4 regions of the Paenibacillus sp. FSL R7-0272 genome follow, and region 4 is predicted to be linked to each of the others. Evidence: riboswitches for the same ligand, from Rfam matches in the RefSeq annotation. Region 4 holds a riboswitch; each other region holds the start of a gene.

The links. Region 4 has a riboswitch for cyclic di-AMP ahead of MKY23_RS00515 (C40 family peptidase). Riboswitches for the same ligand answer to the same signal wherever they lie in the genome.
Region 1: it holds a riboswitch for cyclic di-AMP, as region 4 does, so the genes downstream of both, MKY23_RS06750 (hypothetical protein) here and MKY23_RS00515 (C40 family peptidase) in region 4, are expected to answer to the same signal.
Region 2: it holds a riboswitch for cyclic di-AMP, as region 4 does, so the genes downstream of both, MKY23_RS16225 (3D domain-containing protein) here and MKY23_RS00515 (C40 family peptidase) in region 4, are expected to answer to the same signal.
Region 3: it holds a riboswitch for cyclic di-AMP, as region 4 does, so the genes downstream of both, MKY23_RS10140 (C40 family peptidase) here and MKY23_RS00515 (C40 family peptidase) in region 4, are expected to answer to the same signal.

The regions. Positions count from the first base shown of each region.
Region 1 is NZ_CP150221.1:1,566,686-1,570,011, forward strand. Features, by position in the region: tRNA gene MKY23_RS06740 (tRNA-Leu) at 275-357, shown strand; gene MKY23_RS06745 (glutathione peroxidase) at 564-1,043, opposite strand; cyclic di-AMP (ydaO/yuaA leader) riboswitch at 1,423-1,598, shown strand; gene MKY23_RS06750 (hypothetical protein) at 1,716-2,144, shown strand; gene MKY23_RS06755 (HAD family hydrolase) at 2,302-3,000, shown strand.
Region 2 is NZ_CP150221.1:3,676,776-3,680,101, forward strand. Features, by position in the region: gene MKY23_RS16215 (hypothetical protein) at 1-44, opposite strand, end outside; gene MKY23_RS16220 (polysaccharide deacetylase family protein) at 199-1,017, shown strand; gene MKY23_RS16225 (3D domain-containing protein) at 1,149-1,820, opposite strand; cyclic di-AMP (ydaO/yuaA leader) riboswitch at 1,823-2,019, opposite strand; gene MKY23_RS16230 (amino acid ABC transporter ATP-binding protein) at 2,205-2,927, opposite strand; gene MKY23_RS16235 (ABC transporter substrate-binding protein/permease) at 2,914-3,326, opposite strand, start outside.
Region 3 is NZ_CP150221.1:2,268,886-2,272,211, forward strand. Features, by position in the region: gene MKY23_RS10130 (carboxymuconolactone decarboxylase family protein) at 162-491, shown strand; gene MKY23_RS10135 (hypothetical protein) at 544-1,242, opposite strand; gene MKY23_RS10140 (C40 family peptidase) at 1,367-1,831, opposite strand; cyclic di-AMP (ydaO/yuaA leader) riboswitch at 1,837-1,968, opposite strand; gene pelA (pectate lyase) at 2,344-3,297, shown strand.
Region 4 is NZ_CP150221.1:106,739-110,064, reverse strand. Features, by position in the region: gene MKY23_RS00525 (M1 family metallopeptidase) at 1-173, shown strand, start outside; gene MKY23_RS00520 (hypothetical protein) at 184-1,038, shown strand; cyclic di-AMP (ydaO/yuaA leader) riboswitch at 1,332-1,469, shown strand; gene MKY23_RS00515 (C40 family peptidase) at 1,488-1,943, shown strand; gene MKY23_RS00510 (GNAT family protein) at 2,306-2,803, shown strand; gene MKY23_RS00505 (cytochrome c) at 2,952-3,311, shown strand.

The DNA.
Region 1 (3,326 bases), 1.5 Mb from region 4:
GTTATATAATATGACATAATAAATTATATCTGTGTCATATATTTATGTCTAAAGTCCCTTTGGCCTTTTGCCGAATCAGATTAATGATATGTAATTTTCGAGGAAATATGACTGAATTTTGCAAGAGGTGTGGAATAGGAAGGGAAGAAGAACTGTTATCAATTTAGAGTAAAGCCGGTTGTAGTAAAATGTCATTCATAAAGTGATTAATAAGGACTTTACATTTGTTTAAGAATCCGGTATAATCAATTCTGTTGCCGATAATTTACGACATGCGGTCGTGGTGGAATGGCAGACACGCTATCTTGAGGGGGTAGTGGGCGTATGCCCGTGGAGGTTCGAGTCCTCTCGACCGCATTATATGAAGATTTACGAGAGAAGCTTTCCGTGATGGAGAGCTTCTTTTTTTGTTTTCATATAGCAAACAAGGGCGAATTATTCAGGATGAGGGCATGTGTTAAAAGAGAGAACGCAAAAAAGCCGCCCAAAAGCTTGAGCAGTGTCTGGCTCTTTGCTTTATAGGTGGCTTGTTTTTGTTTATATGTTTGTTCGAAAGTCTACATTTATTGGTTAATCAGCTTCTGAATATCCTCTTCGATTTTGTCCGGTGTAGTCTGCGGAGCATATCGTTTCACAACTTTACCGTCCTGATCGACAAGGAATTTGGTGAAGTTCCATTTTATTGCTTTGGAGCCGAGCAAGCCTGGTGCTTCTTTAGAAATGTGCTGGAAGAGCGGATGAGCGCTGGAACCATTGACGTCAATTTTCTCAAACATCGGGAAGCTTACACCATAATTCATCTGGCAAAACTCAGCAATATCATCGGAAGAACCCTTCTCCTGCGCGAATTGGTTGCTTGGGAATCCAAGCACTTCAAACGGAGCATCCTGGAATTTATCCTGAAGTTCTTGCAAACCCTTGAATTGAGGGGTGAGACCGCACTGGCTTGCGGTATTCACGATTAACAACACTTTGCCGCGATATTGGGACATCTCAATCTCTTGTCCGCGAAGGGTGTTTACTTTGTAATCATAGACTGACATGGGGAACGCCTCCATCCTGTTATTCTTAATATACTTATTATATTTTAAGCAATTAAATAATGCAAAACTTATTTGGATTTAGCGTTGTTATAACCATTCGCCTGCTGGAATCCAAAATGGATGAGAAATACATGAATCAATTTTTGTGCGGTTGAGAATTAGATAGCTTGGAAGAGAAGGATAGCGTATGACCTCATTGTAAGCGTTATTATAGGTGGTTATTGCCGGAAATCTGGCGATTCGGTGATCTGTATGCACTTTACATGATCATGGCACGGGGTGTATGATTCATAGCGTAATTTGAATTTTAATTAAATTGTACCTGAAAAACGAAACAAACGATAATATCGATCGGTCTTATAATGAAGATTTACGAACGATGTTTTAATCGCTGAGTTTCCATTCATTGTGGATGGAAAACGGGGGAACCAACAGAATGGGCTGTATGACAGCAGCGGACATTCATGGGGTGAATTTTTCGGTGAAAGCCGGAAATAGGGCGACTCTCGCGCCCGAATCCGTCAGCTAACCTCGTAAGCGTTAAAGGGAGAGGCAACAAACCGCACGCTGGTTCATGGCGCTTTCGTCATGGATTATTTAAGAAGCGTTTCGGAGGCCTTGGTCCCCACGCTTCTTTTTTGTTGTCTTTTCACGCCAAGGGAGGAACGAAGAATGGATAAAGAGATGATTTTGGTAACCGCTCCAAATGAAGCAGGACGTAAATTTGTGAAATTGCTGATGTATAAAAAAATGCCATTTGCCGTTCTGACGAACAGTGCTGATGAGGAGCGCAAACTTCGCCGTCTTGGCGTAGAACACGTCATCCGTATGAATACAGCAGCTGCTGAGAAATGGTTTTTGCCGCAAGGCAGTGTAGGCAATGTATTTATTTTTGAGAACAGTCTGAACTTGACATGCCGCTATCTTCAAATTTGTCGCTCCTGGACATCGAAGTCCTTGTGTGTGATCACGGAGCAGAGCCATCCTAAAGGGATTTATCGTGGAATGGGCGCGGATAAAATTGTGTATTCACTGAATGGAGAAGTTGGGTTCCTTCTTAATAGCTGCAATAAACCGGAAGCTGAAGTGAGCAGCTTGTGATTGACATTGATCCAAGGTAAGACGCCTGTTATAATTGCAGGTATAGACTAACGGAATTTGAGGAGACTCATGCTTGTCGTGGGTCTTCTTTTTTTATGGAAACAGTACGGTAGTATAGAAGCGAGGGATAACCTGTAGCTTACGAGGAGGAATCAGCGTGCCGGATATTGCCGGATTGAAGTGGTTGTTTTTTGATGTGGGGGATACGCTGGTGGACGAATGGGAGCCAGTAGATGATATTATTGGGCAGTTCGTTCGGGAAGCGAATGATTATGGCTATCCAGTAAAGATTGAGGCGGTAAGAGAACTGTTTGCTACCTGTTACTGTAATTATGAACAGTGGCCCATGAAAGTGGCCATACGTACATATATTCATGATGAAGATCACCGCATTCAGATTCAGGACAAGCTGAAATTCCATAAAGAATTGGAGCAACCGTTTCCTTCTGCAACCAAGGTGCTTGAACAGCTTTCGCATCACTATCGTATTGGCATCATTGCGAATCAGAGCCCTGGGACTGAAGCAAGGCTGGAGAGTTACGGACTTCGTAAATATGTCCATGTCCTGGCCTGTTCGGCAGAAGAAGGAGTGTCCAAGCCTGATCCGGAGTTGTATGCGGTTGCTCTGAAGCAAGCTGGATGCGCGCCCGAAGAAGCGGTTATGATTGGAGATCGAATTGATAATGATATTATGCCAGCACGTAGTTTAGGCTTACGCACCATTCGTATTTTGCAAGGGTACGGAAGGTTCCAGCCAGAGCTTTCGGATGGCGAGCGTGCAGACTGGACGGTTGAATCGCTGGATGAACTTTTGCCCCTGCTTATACCGGATGTGGATGCAGGCAAATCTATATAATGATCTGCTAGATGAGATCGGATTACAGATTTTTTGTGTCTGGAGTGGCTTAACAACTCAAAGACACCAAAAGGCTGATGTGCCCCCCACTGTGGCACATCAGCCTTTTTTATTACGGAATTATATAAGTTGAATTCCTTTTTACACATAAACGTAGAGGACAGAAAAAAACTGGAAAAGCAAAGCGTTTGCCTGAAAGCTTTCTGAAAGAAAGCTACATCGGAAGCATACGCGCATCACCAGATTTTCCACTTGAGAAAAAGAATCCAAAAAATCTGGGGATAACCGCTACTCTCCAGGTTATTCTGTCATTGGAGTGAAAGTGT
Region 2 (3,326 bases), 3.0 Mb from region 4:
TCAAAAACCTCTAAACGAATGGATTTCAAATCATATGTACTCATCGTCTCTCCACCTATCCTTCTCTATATGTTATATATGGTGGAATTATGCCTTTCATGACCTGATGATGCAATGAAACTTCTCACACACGCATAAAAGAAACAGGCAACGGGCATACCATAGAGAACGCAATTTTGGAAAAAGGAGGCCGTTAACATGCGAATACGCCTCGTCATGCTCGCACTCGTTACTATTATATGCTCTGGGGTTTATACAGCTCCTTTAGCCCCTGCGCCTGTGTCTGCTGCTTCATCTGAGGAACCTTCTTCAACCCTCAGTGATACACCGGCGTCTGGGTCAGATGTTAAAGAAGAACAGTTGACTCTAGGTCAACTTCGTCAAAAATACGCGGATACGTTCAAAACCAATGGCCCTTCCACCAAACAAGTTGCGCTGACTTTTGATGATGTACCTGATCCAAGATTTACACCGCAGGTACTTGATGTATTAAAAAAATATAAGGTTCGTGCTACTTTTTTTGTTGTTGGCAGCCGTGCGGAGAAACACCCGGACTTGGTGAAACGGATGGTGAAAGAAGGACATATCGTTGGCAATCACAGCTACAATCATCCTGAATTCAGCAAATTATCAATGACTGCCTTTCGCAAACAAATACTACATACCGGCGATATCATTCACCGCCTGACGGGGTATACGCCCAAAATGATTCGTCCTCCGTATGGGGACATTAACGAAGAACAGTTGAGATGGGCTGCAAAACAGCATTACAGCATCGTGAATTGGAATGTGGATTCTCTCGATTGGAAGGGACTAGACAAGGAAAAGGTAAAACATAATATTCTCACCGCGGTGAAACCTGGTTCCATCGTATTACAACATGCTGGCGGCGGTACAGGTTCGAACCTGAAAGGTACAGTAGAGGCTTTGCCTGAGGTTATTGAGGAATTGCGAAACCGAGGATATGAATTAGTTACATTGGACGAGATGCTTAAACTGCCAAAAGAGAAACAATAATTGAAAGAACAGGGTGTCCCTCTACGTCGTCATGAATTATGCCTATCATGATTACGCAAGAAAGAACACCCTGTTTATTAATGCTCAATTCAACTTATGACCTCACATCCATAAATGAGAGGGTTTAAGCCTTATTTTAAAATGTACAACTCAATATCCTGAAAACCAAACGAACTAACGAACTGTTTGCTTCCAGGGATAAAGATGTCAATACGATTTCCCTTGATCGCGCTACCTGCATCCAAAGCCGTTGCTACGAAAGCCTGTTTCGGCAATCCAGGGTGTGTATGCCCTGTCACTAATACCTTGGTTCCAAAAGGGATAACCTTGGGATCCACTGCGATTGTGCCGAGTTCGAGCGGGTTGCCAAAATAATCAACGGGGCCCCATCCACCATTCTCGGAAGCATCTGCGGAATACGCTGTTGCTTTAACACTAAGCGTTTTGCTATAGTCGAATGTTTTCCCCCAAGCCTGTACCACTTTATTATCTGTATTCACGTCCAGGCTTGCAGCAGTCACCGTTTTTTCCTGCGACTTCGCTTGAACTGGTGCCGCTTCTACTTTGTTTTCGTTACCTGGGATTGTAATTTTCAAACCACCATAGATGTTATAAGGTGAGATGTCTTTATTCGTTTTAATTAATGTGTTCATATCAACGCCGTATTGCTTGGATAAGGTGAAGAAGGTATCCCCTTCTTTGGCCACATGAACGGAATCCGCGTGAGCCGGAACGGCTTGAATGAATAGAATGGATGTCAGTAGTGCGATGGCTGTTTTGGCTAAACGTTTCTTGTTATGCATGGTCTTCCTCCCTCATGATGCCTGCGAAGTTAGTTGTCGGATTCGGATGGAGGAACCCACCCTATAGGCTGTACGTGACATGCTGAAGCATTATGTATTCCTAATTCACCCCAAGCAGCATATTTCTCAAATCATTAACTATGTCTGCATTGTTACGTCCCCCGCACTTCCGCTTCGGAAGTTTCGGCAGTCTTGAATATATCACAAATTTGTAACCTTAAGCTGTAGTAAATGTTTCCATTTGGCGTTTTAATTCATTTTACAGGTAACAGAAAAGTTACTTTTTCAGCTCTACCTTTTCTGCAAACAACAAAAAAGCGTCACCGGATCTTTCGATCCGATAACGCCGTTATTCATTTGATTCTATATACGGAATGGCATGAATTAAAGTACTTTTGCAAGAAAGTCTCGCGTACGCGGATGTTTTGGCGCACCAAACACTTCATCCGGGGTACCTTCCTCAACGATGACGCCGCCGTCCATGAACAGAATGCGGTCTCCCACCTCACGCGCAAAACCCATCTCATGCGTTACAATGACCATCGTCATTCCGCCTTCAGCAAGCCGTTTCATGACTTCCAATACCTCTCCGACCATCTCCGGATCAAGGGCCGATGTTGGCTCGTCAAACAGCATCACATGCGGCTGCATCGCGAGTGCTCTTGCAATGGCAATCCGTTGCTTTTGACCACCGGACAGCTGGTTAGGATATACATCTTTTTTGTCCGCCAAACCGACTGTCTTCAGGAGATCCTCGGCAATTTTGTTAGCCTCATCCGTGGATTGTTTCTTCACCTTGATTGGAGCAATCGTAATATTTTGCTGAACCGTTTTATGAGGGAACAGATTAAAATGCTGGAACACCATGCCCATCTTCTCACGTGTAGCATTAATGTTATGCTTCGGATCGGTTATCGAAACACCTTCGAAATCGATCTGTCCCGATGATGGCTGTTCCAACAGGTTCAGACAACGCAGAAATGTACTTTTACCCGAACCGGAAGGACCAATAACTACAACAACCTCACCTTTGCCGATCGTTACGTCGATGCCTTTCAGGACATCATTTTTACCATATGATTTGTGTAATTGCCTAACGTCTATCACTTGCACCCAACTTCCTTTCCAATCGTCCGAGCAGCTTGGACAGAATAAATGTCATCACAAAGTAAATGGCTGCCGCAATAATGAACGGGTTCAGACCCTGGAATGTGAGATTTTTGACTACACTTGCTTGATACATAATATCCACCATACCGATGACCGAAATAATGGATGATTCTTTAATGATCGTTACGAACTCGTTACCGATGGCTGGCAAAACGGCCTTGAAGGCCTGTGGCAGAATAATGTAACGCATCGCTGCGCCTCTGCCCATACCTAATGAACGGGCTGCTTCCAGTTGACCACGATCAACGCCTTGAATACCGGCACGGAAAATCTCGGCGAGATACGCACCGCTGTTAATGGAAAGCGTCATAATCCCTGCTTGAAGTGCTGAGAAGT
Region 3 (3,326 bases), 2.2 Mb from region 4:
TAACGGATTCACGTTACCGGAGCTCCTTCTAAGAGAATGTCTGCTACACTAAATGTTTGGAATTACCATCAGGATCAGGCATATTTGCGACGCACGCGAGAGAAGATAGGTACAGTGGAACAATTCGCTGTATTTACAGCCGAAAGGGTGTGTTGCAAGTCATGACATTGATGAATGATAAAGTTCATGCGTATAAGGATCAGATTGGCGCATTAAGCGACGTTCTCCCGGATGTGGTGAAATCATATCATGAGTTTACGGGAGAGTGCTTCCAGCCGGGTGTGCTTGACGCCAAAACCAAGCAGTTAATTGCGCTAGGTATCGGTTTGTTTGCTAATAACGAAGTGTGCACGTTCTATCATGTGGAGGAAGCCCGGTCCAAGGGAGCGACCGATCAGGAGATCATGGAGACGGTAGCTGTTGCTGGTGCAGTGGGCGGCGGACATGCTCTGTCACAGGGAGCAATGAGGGTGCAGAAGGCGCTCCATTAGTGGATGAAGCAAAAGGTCATACCGCTCTTTTATAGAGCGGTATGACCTTTTTTTAAAGTTCATCATTACTTTCTTTACTGTTTGATTTCTTGTTGTACTTGTCTACATCTGCAAATTGCTCCATGATGGAGTATTTTGCACTATACATTATTCTGGATCTTCCTGTGTCATATTCGATGTTTGAGCGATCATTTTCCCAAAGATAAATAAGGGAGTTAGCAAAGGTTTCGATCTTCGGCTCACCATATTTCTGAGTAAGCTCTGCGAGGATTTCATCGGATTCTTGGCTGCTTAACGTGTCAAAATGATAAAATGCCTGTCGCAGTAAGAAGTCATCCAATGGATATGAACTTGCTGCAGTTTTCATTTCTTCTATTCTCTGATCCATAAGCTTGTAAATTTCTTCTTTCCTTGATTCTGTCGTTTCTGGATTTTCCAATTCCTTAAGCAATGTATTACTTTCGTTCATTAGATCCTGGCGGCTTGTATTATCTAAAAGATCAATAAAAACGTATGTAGCGTCAGCTTTTTTACCAAGAACAATTAGATTAGAGTATGTAATGCTTTTTTCATGTTCATAAAAGTTGTCCTCTTCATAAGTAGCGTTCCCATTCTTTTTTTCAGTTGAAATGACCTTGTCGATCTTGGTGCCCCAAGAAAAATCTCGAAAATCGTTTGCATTCCCGTTACTGCAACCTAGGATTGTGAATACTAAAGCAGCAAAACTTAAAACGAACATCATCTTCTTCATTTTTTGTCTGTTCTCCTTTCATGTCCTTAAATATTTTACAGGATTTGAGGGAAGCAATTGAAGACAAAAAATGGATATAAAAAAGAAGCACCTTTGTGGCTGCTTCTTTCTTTAACATGTAGCATTAAAGTTTACCCAACATTTTGTTGTACATAAATTGACCTGTCACCCGTCTTGCGGTTACATAACGATCATTGAAATACGGATTGGACAACTTGGTGATGCTGACACCTTTGCTGCTGGAGGCATGTGCGAATTGACCTCCACCGATGTATACTCCTGTATGTGAGATGCCTCTACCTGTTGTGTTGAAGAAGACCAGATCTCCTGTACGAATGCTTGCTTTGGAGACAGGTGTTCCGGCTTTCGCTTGTTGTTGCGACGTGCGAGGGAGCTCAATGCTATATTTGTTGAAAAGATATCTCATAAACCCGGAACAATCGAAGCCGGCCATGGTTGTGCCGCCCCATTTGTACGGGATGCCTGTCATATTGTTAACCATCGTATTAATTGTGCTTGCCTCTGTGCTTGTTGCCCCGGATGTAAATAGTACAGCAGCCCCAAAAATGGAAATAATCAGTTTTTTCAAAATCAATGTTCTCCCTTCGATGCCTACGGAGTTAGCTAAGGGTTCGGTAGAAGGTTCCCTATATTTCCTATGTATAAGAATAATTCACCCAAAATGGTTCCCCCGTTTTCAATCCTGAAACTCGGCAAATGAATAATTAAGTTTTTGTAACTATTTGAAACTATATTGCATAAATGCGTAATTGTCAAACCTGTTTAAAGGTGTTCATTTAGCCTCAATGTTAGCGGAATTATCGATTTTAGTTATCATTTTGTTGAAATTAGGGAGTTAAAGATTACAAAAAAGTCATTTGTGTTTCATATGAGAGAACTTGGATAATAAACAAGATTGTTATGAGCTAAAAAGGAAACCATTCTGTTTAACAAATTTTTTTGGTTTGTTGCATATATTGACAAAAATATATTTATTGCATATTATAACCATATTAAATACATAATTTGTATTTAAATTGTTTTCATTGGAATATATGTGATATAAGTAATCAAATTTGTAAATGGGGAGAGTGTTGTCGAGTGAAAGCAAAAAAATTAGTAACATTTGTACTGGCGTGTTCTATGGTATTCTCCGTAGCGGGAATGGCTATCCTTCCTGTACCGACCGTATCGGCTGCTGATGCTTCCGGTACAACGGCGAGTATGTCTGATATCTTAAAGAATCAGCGCCCCGATGGAGGCTGGAGAAAAGATTACAGTCAGACGTCAGGTGAATGGGCCAAATCAACGATCGATAACAAAGCTACATACTCAGAAATCAGAAGGCTAGCAAGTGAATTCAAAAAAACAAATGATCCGCGATACTCTGCTGCAGCGGTCAAGGGCATCAACTTTTTGCTTAATATGCAGTACTCCAATGGGGGTTGGCCTCAAGTCTATCAAAGTTCCGGCTATCATAAACATATTACCTATAATGATGATGCGATGATTAATGTGCTGTACATGCTTGATGAAGTCGCAGGACGTAAGGGGAACTTCTCCTTTATCGACAGTTCTCTTGCAAATCGTAGTAAAAATGCAGTTTCCAAAGGAGTCGATGCTATCCTGAATACCCAGGTGGTATCGGGTGGGAAGTTAACGGCTTGGGGACAACAGCATGATTCCAGTTCACTTAGACCTGCGGGAGCCAGAATCTATGAAGTGCCTTCATTAACTGCAGGTGAAAGCGTAAACATTGTGAAGTTTCTGAAAACGAGACCGGCTAATTCAAGAATTACTGCATCTATCAAAGGTGCCGAAGCCTGGTTTAATAAAGTGAAAATTACAGGATATCGGTATGAGAGAGCGAATGGGGATAGCCGAATTATTGCTGATTCCAGTGCATCACCGATTTGGGCACGTTTCTATGAACTCGGTACGGACAAACCGATCTTTGTGGGACGTGATGGCGTTGTGAAATATAAGCTGAGCGATATAGAAAAGGAAAGAAGAGGCGGTTATGCATGGTACGGCAACTGGCCGTCCAAGCTGTAGAAAATGGTTTATTTAACCGAATTTTCTAA
Region 4 (3,326 bases):
CATATACATCTCCTGTCACCTGGGCCATGACTGACCCTTTGTATGACATCGTGCTCGAAAATCGCCATATGAACAATTTCCTGAGAACCGGACTGGACGAGCAAGTCAAATCCCGCTGGAACATGAGTGCTACGAAACTAATTGAAGCCATATTCGGAGGTCTGTCATGGTGAGGTGGAGACAGTGAAAGCAAAAATTCGTGAAGGCTGGTTTCTTGTCCGTCAGCATATGTTTATTGCCGCACTCTTGTTTATCTATCAATTAACTTGGGGTTATTTCATCTACCGGTTGGTTCAATCGGCTGTCGTTCCTCTATTACTACGTTATCCAACGGATGATGTCGGCGAGCTAAGCACACTTTTATTCAAAATGGAAAGCCAGCTCAGCCTGTCCGGTCCGGAGGTCCAGCGTTATCTGTGGATTTTGGGCGGCATGTTATTGCTTCGCCTGCTGATCAGTCCACTTATTCAGGCCGGGTTACTCTACTCCCTGCAACATTATCAATCTACTGAAGAACGCATTCCTTTTATTCGGGGCATCAAAACGTTATGGAAACCCATGATATTGCTACACACTATACGTACCTTTCTCATGTTCTTGCCTGCATACTGGCTTCTGCCCAAATTGTTTTCTACAATAATGGACAGTTTTCATTCTCTTCATTTATTACTTCCCGGCATTCCATATGTAGCAGGCTGGATTATTTATGGCTGGATTGTACATCATGCAGTGCTCTACATGCAGTTTGGTATTTCTGACCCGGATGCAGAAGGGCGAATTCACGGGACGCTCAAGGGACTGTGGATTGCTGTGCGCCGCATCTTTGCTGTCATCGGCATTGCGCTGGTGCTGGGAGTTGTGCATTTATTGATCTTTGGTGCATTCACTTCCGCCTCCTGGTTCTTGACAGGACTATCCGGATTAATCCTGCAACAATCCTATCCGCTTGCCCGAAGCCTACTCAGTATGTGGAAAGTATGTAGTCATTTCCGTTTATGGCAGTCCACATCTACCAGACATGAAAATCATATACGTTGAACTAAAATGTTACACGCCATCTGAGATCGCTTTCAAAAATAAAGAAATGTTACCATCTCATGTTAAACATTTCATTGGTTATTACGTATAAATACGCAAACCTCGACCTTTCCCCGTCAAAGGTCGAGGTTTTTTTTGTTAATTTTACTGCTAAACGTTGCCAAAGTACTAAGCCTCTGGTACAATAAGCGCAGTGAGTTTTTAGTAACAACTTTGTAATCTTTAAATCCTTATTTGTAACAACTTTAAATTAAATCCTTAAAATTAAATTTTCTTTTCATTTTTCAGGTGCATAACTAGCATAGCCAAATTCCTGGCACCTGGGAAGCGGGGGAACCAGTTATGGGTGAATTGATCTTGAAACAGAGGGATCATAGGGGACCTTCAACCGAATCCTTAAGCTAACCTCGCAGGCGTTGGAAGGGGTATATCACTTGTTTAAGAAGAAACTGACCGCAGCAGTACTTAGCCTCACATTTGCATTATCACTTGGAGCAGGCAGCGCATTTGCAGATTCTAAGATGGATAAAGTAATTGATTCAGCAATGGGAACTACATACAAAAGCGGAGGAACAACGCTTGACGGTTTTGACTGCTCCGGATTCACACGGTATGTATTCGACAAATTAGGTATTGATTTGGCTCGTCAATCTAGCTCCCAATACGACATGGGTGATTCCGTATCTCGCATGGAGATGAGACCTGGAGATCTGGTGTTCTTCAACACAACAGGTAAAGGTATATCACACGTAGGCATTTTTGTAGGAAGTGGCAAGTTTGCACATTCTTCTTCTTCCAAAGGTGTAACGATCAGCTCTTTGAGTGAGAACTACTGGGCTAACCGCTACGTTGGCGCTAAACGGATCATGAGTACGGACGATTATGAGTCACTGGCCCTTGACTAGGTACAAGCTGTAATCAACATGATGTTGGAACCATGTAACTCTACTGTAACGAAATACGAAGTATAAACAGAACCGCCCGGTACATTCTCCGCAGGAATGTATCCGGCGGTTTTTTTATGCTTTCTGACTCTGTGTAGTTTCCGATGTTGCAAGTCATGGTGTGTATGTGAACTAACACGTTCGCCTGCTTTCGTTTGTCCGTGCCCTTATCATGTTTTTACCCAGCCTGTTATAATATAAACGGAATGATCACGACTTTTGTTTCAATTTTTATTTGATCATATGAAGACTTGCCTAATACACAGCTCTTTTGTAGAGTGAACAATGATACGGATATTGAAGAAAGGAGCATGCACTGTTATATGAAGAATGAAGCCTCTTTGATACTTCATGTTGTACCGATGCAAGAAGAACATGCTGAACTTATATGTGGCTGGAAATACGCCCCACCTTACAATATCTATAGCTGGCTTCCTTGGGAACAGATGAAAGCACTCGAAGTCGAGTTCGGTGATGCACAGCTCAGACAACAACAATATGCCATTATCCTGGATCAACATGACCAGGTTTATGGGTTTGCACAATATTTTCCGCTCCAGCATGTCACACGAATCGGTCTCGGTATGCGCCCCGATCTGTGTGGTCAAGGTCTCGGCAAAGCATTTGTTACTGCGATCGTACAAGAGGCCATCCGCCGAAATCCATCCAATGAAATTGATCTTGAAGTACTGACTTGGAATACCCGTGCCATTCAGGTATATCTAAAAAGCGGATTTGTCATCCAGGATACATATGAACGCCAAACCCCAGATGGTTTAAAGCCTTTCCATTGCATGGTCTATGAAGGTCCGAGAGAGTAAACCCACGATTAAATGGCTTTAATTGGTCTCTCTTTTGTGATTAGTTTAAAAATTTACCACAAAATGCTATGATGTAGCTACAGCTTCCGTTATAATGATAGGGATAGTTTGAGTTAGATGATCTTTCATTCTGGAGGGGACATAAGGGATGCACAAATGGATCATGAGCGGGGTATTTTTTGCAGCATGTGCTTTAGCTATTGTTTTAATGTTTACGCTTCCAGGTAAAGAAGAAGTGGCTCAGGAAGCCAAACCAACCATGCCTGAAGTGGCTATGGACGCCGGACAGGCTGAGACACTAGTGAAGGCCAACTGTATCTCCTGTCACGGCGATCAGCTTCAAGGTGGCGTAGGCCCAGCTCTTGCGAACATCGGCAGCAAGGACGATGTGGAGAAAATCTATTCCACCATTGTCAAAGGTAAAGGCGGCGGTATGCCTTCGTTCAAAGGCAAACTGCAAGACGAAGAAATCGCCCACATTGCAATGTGGCTAGCAGAGAAGAAATAATGCATTCTGCGCGTA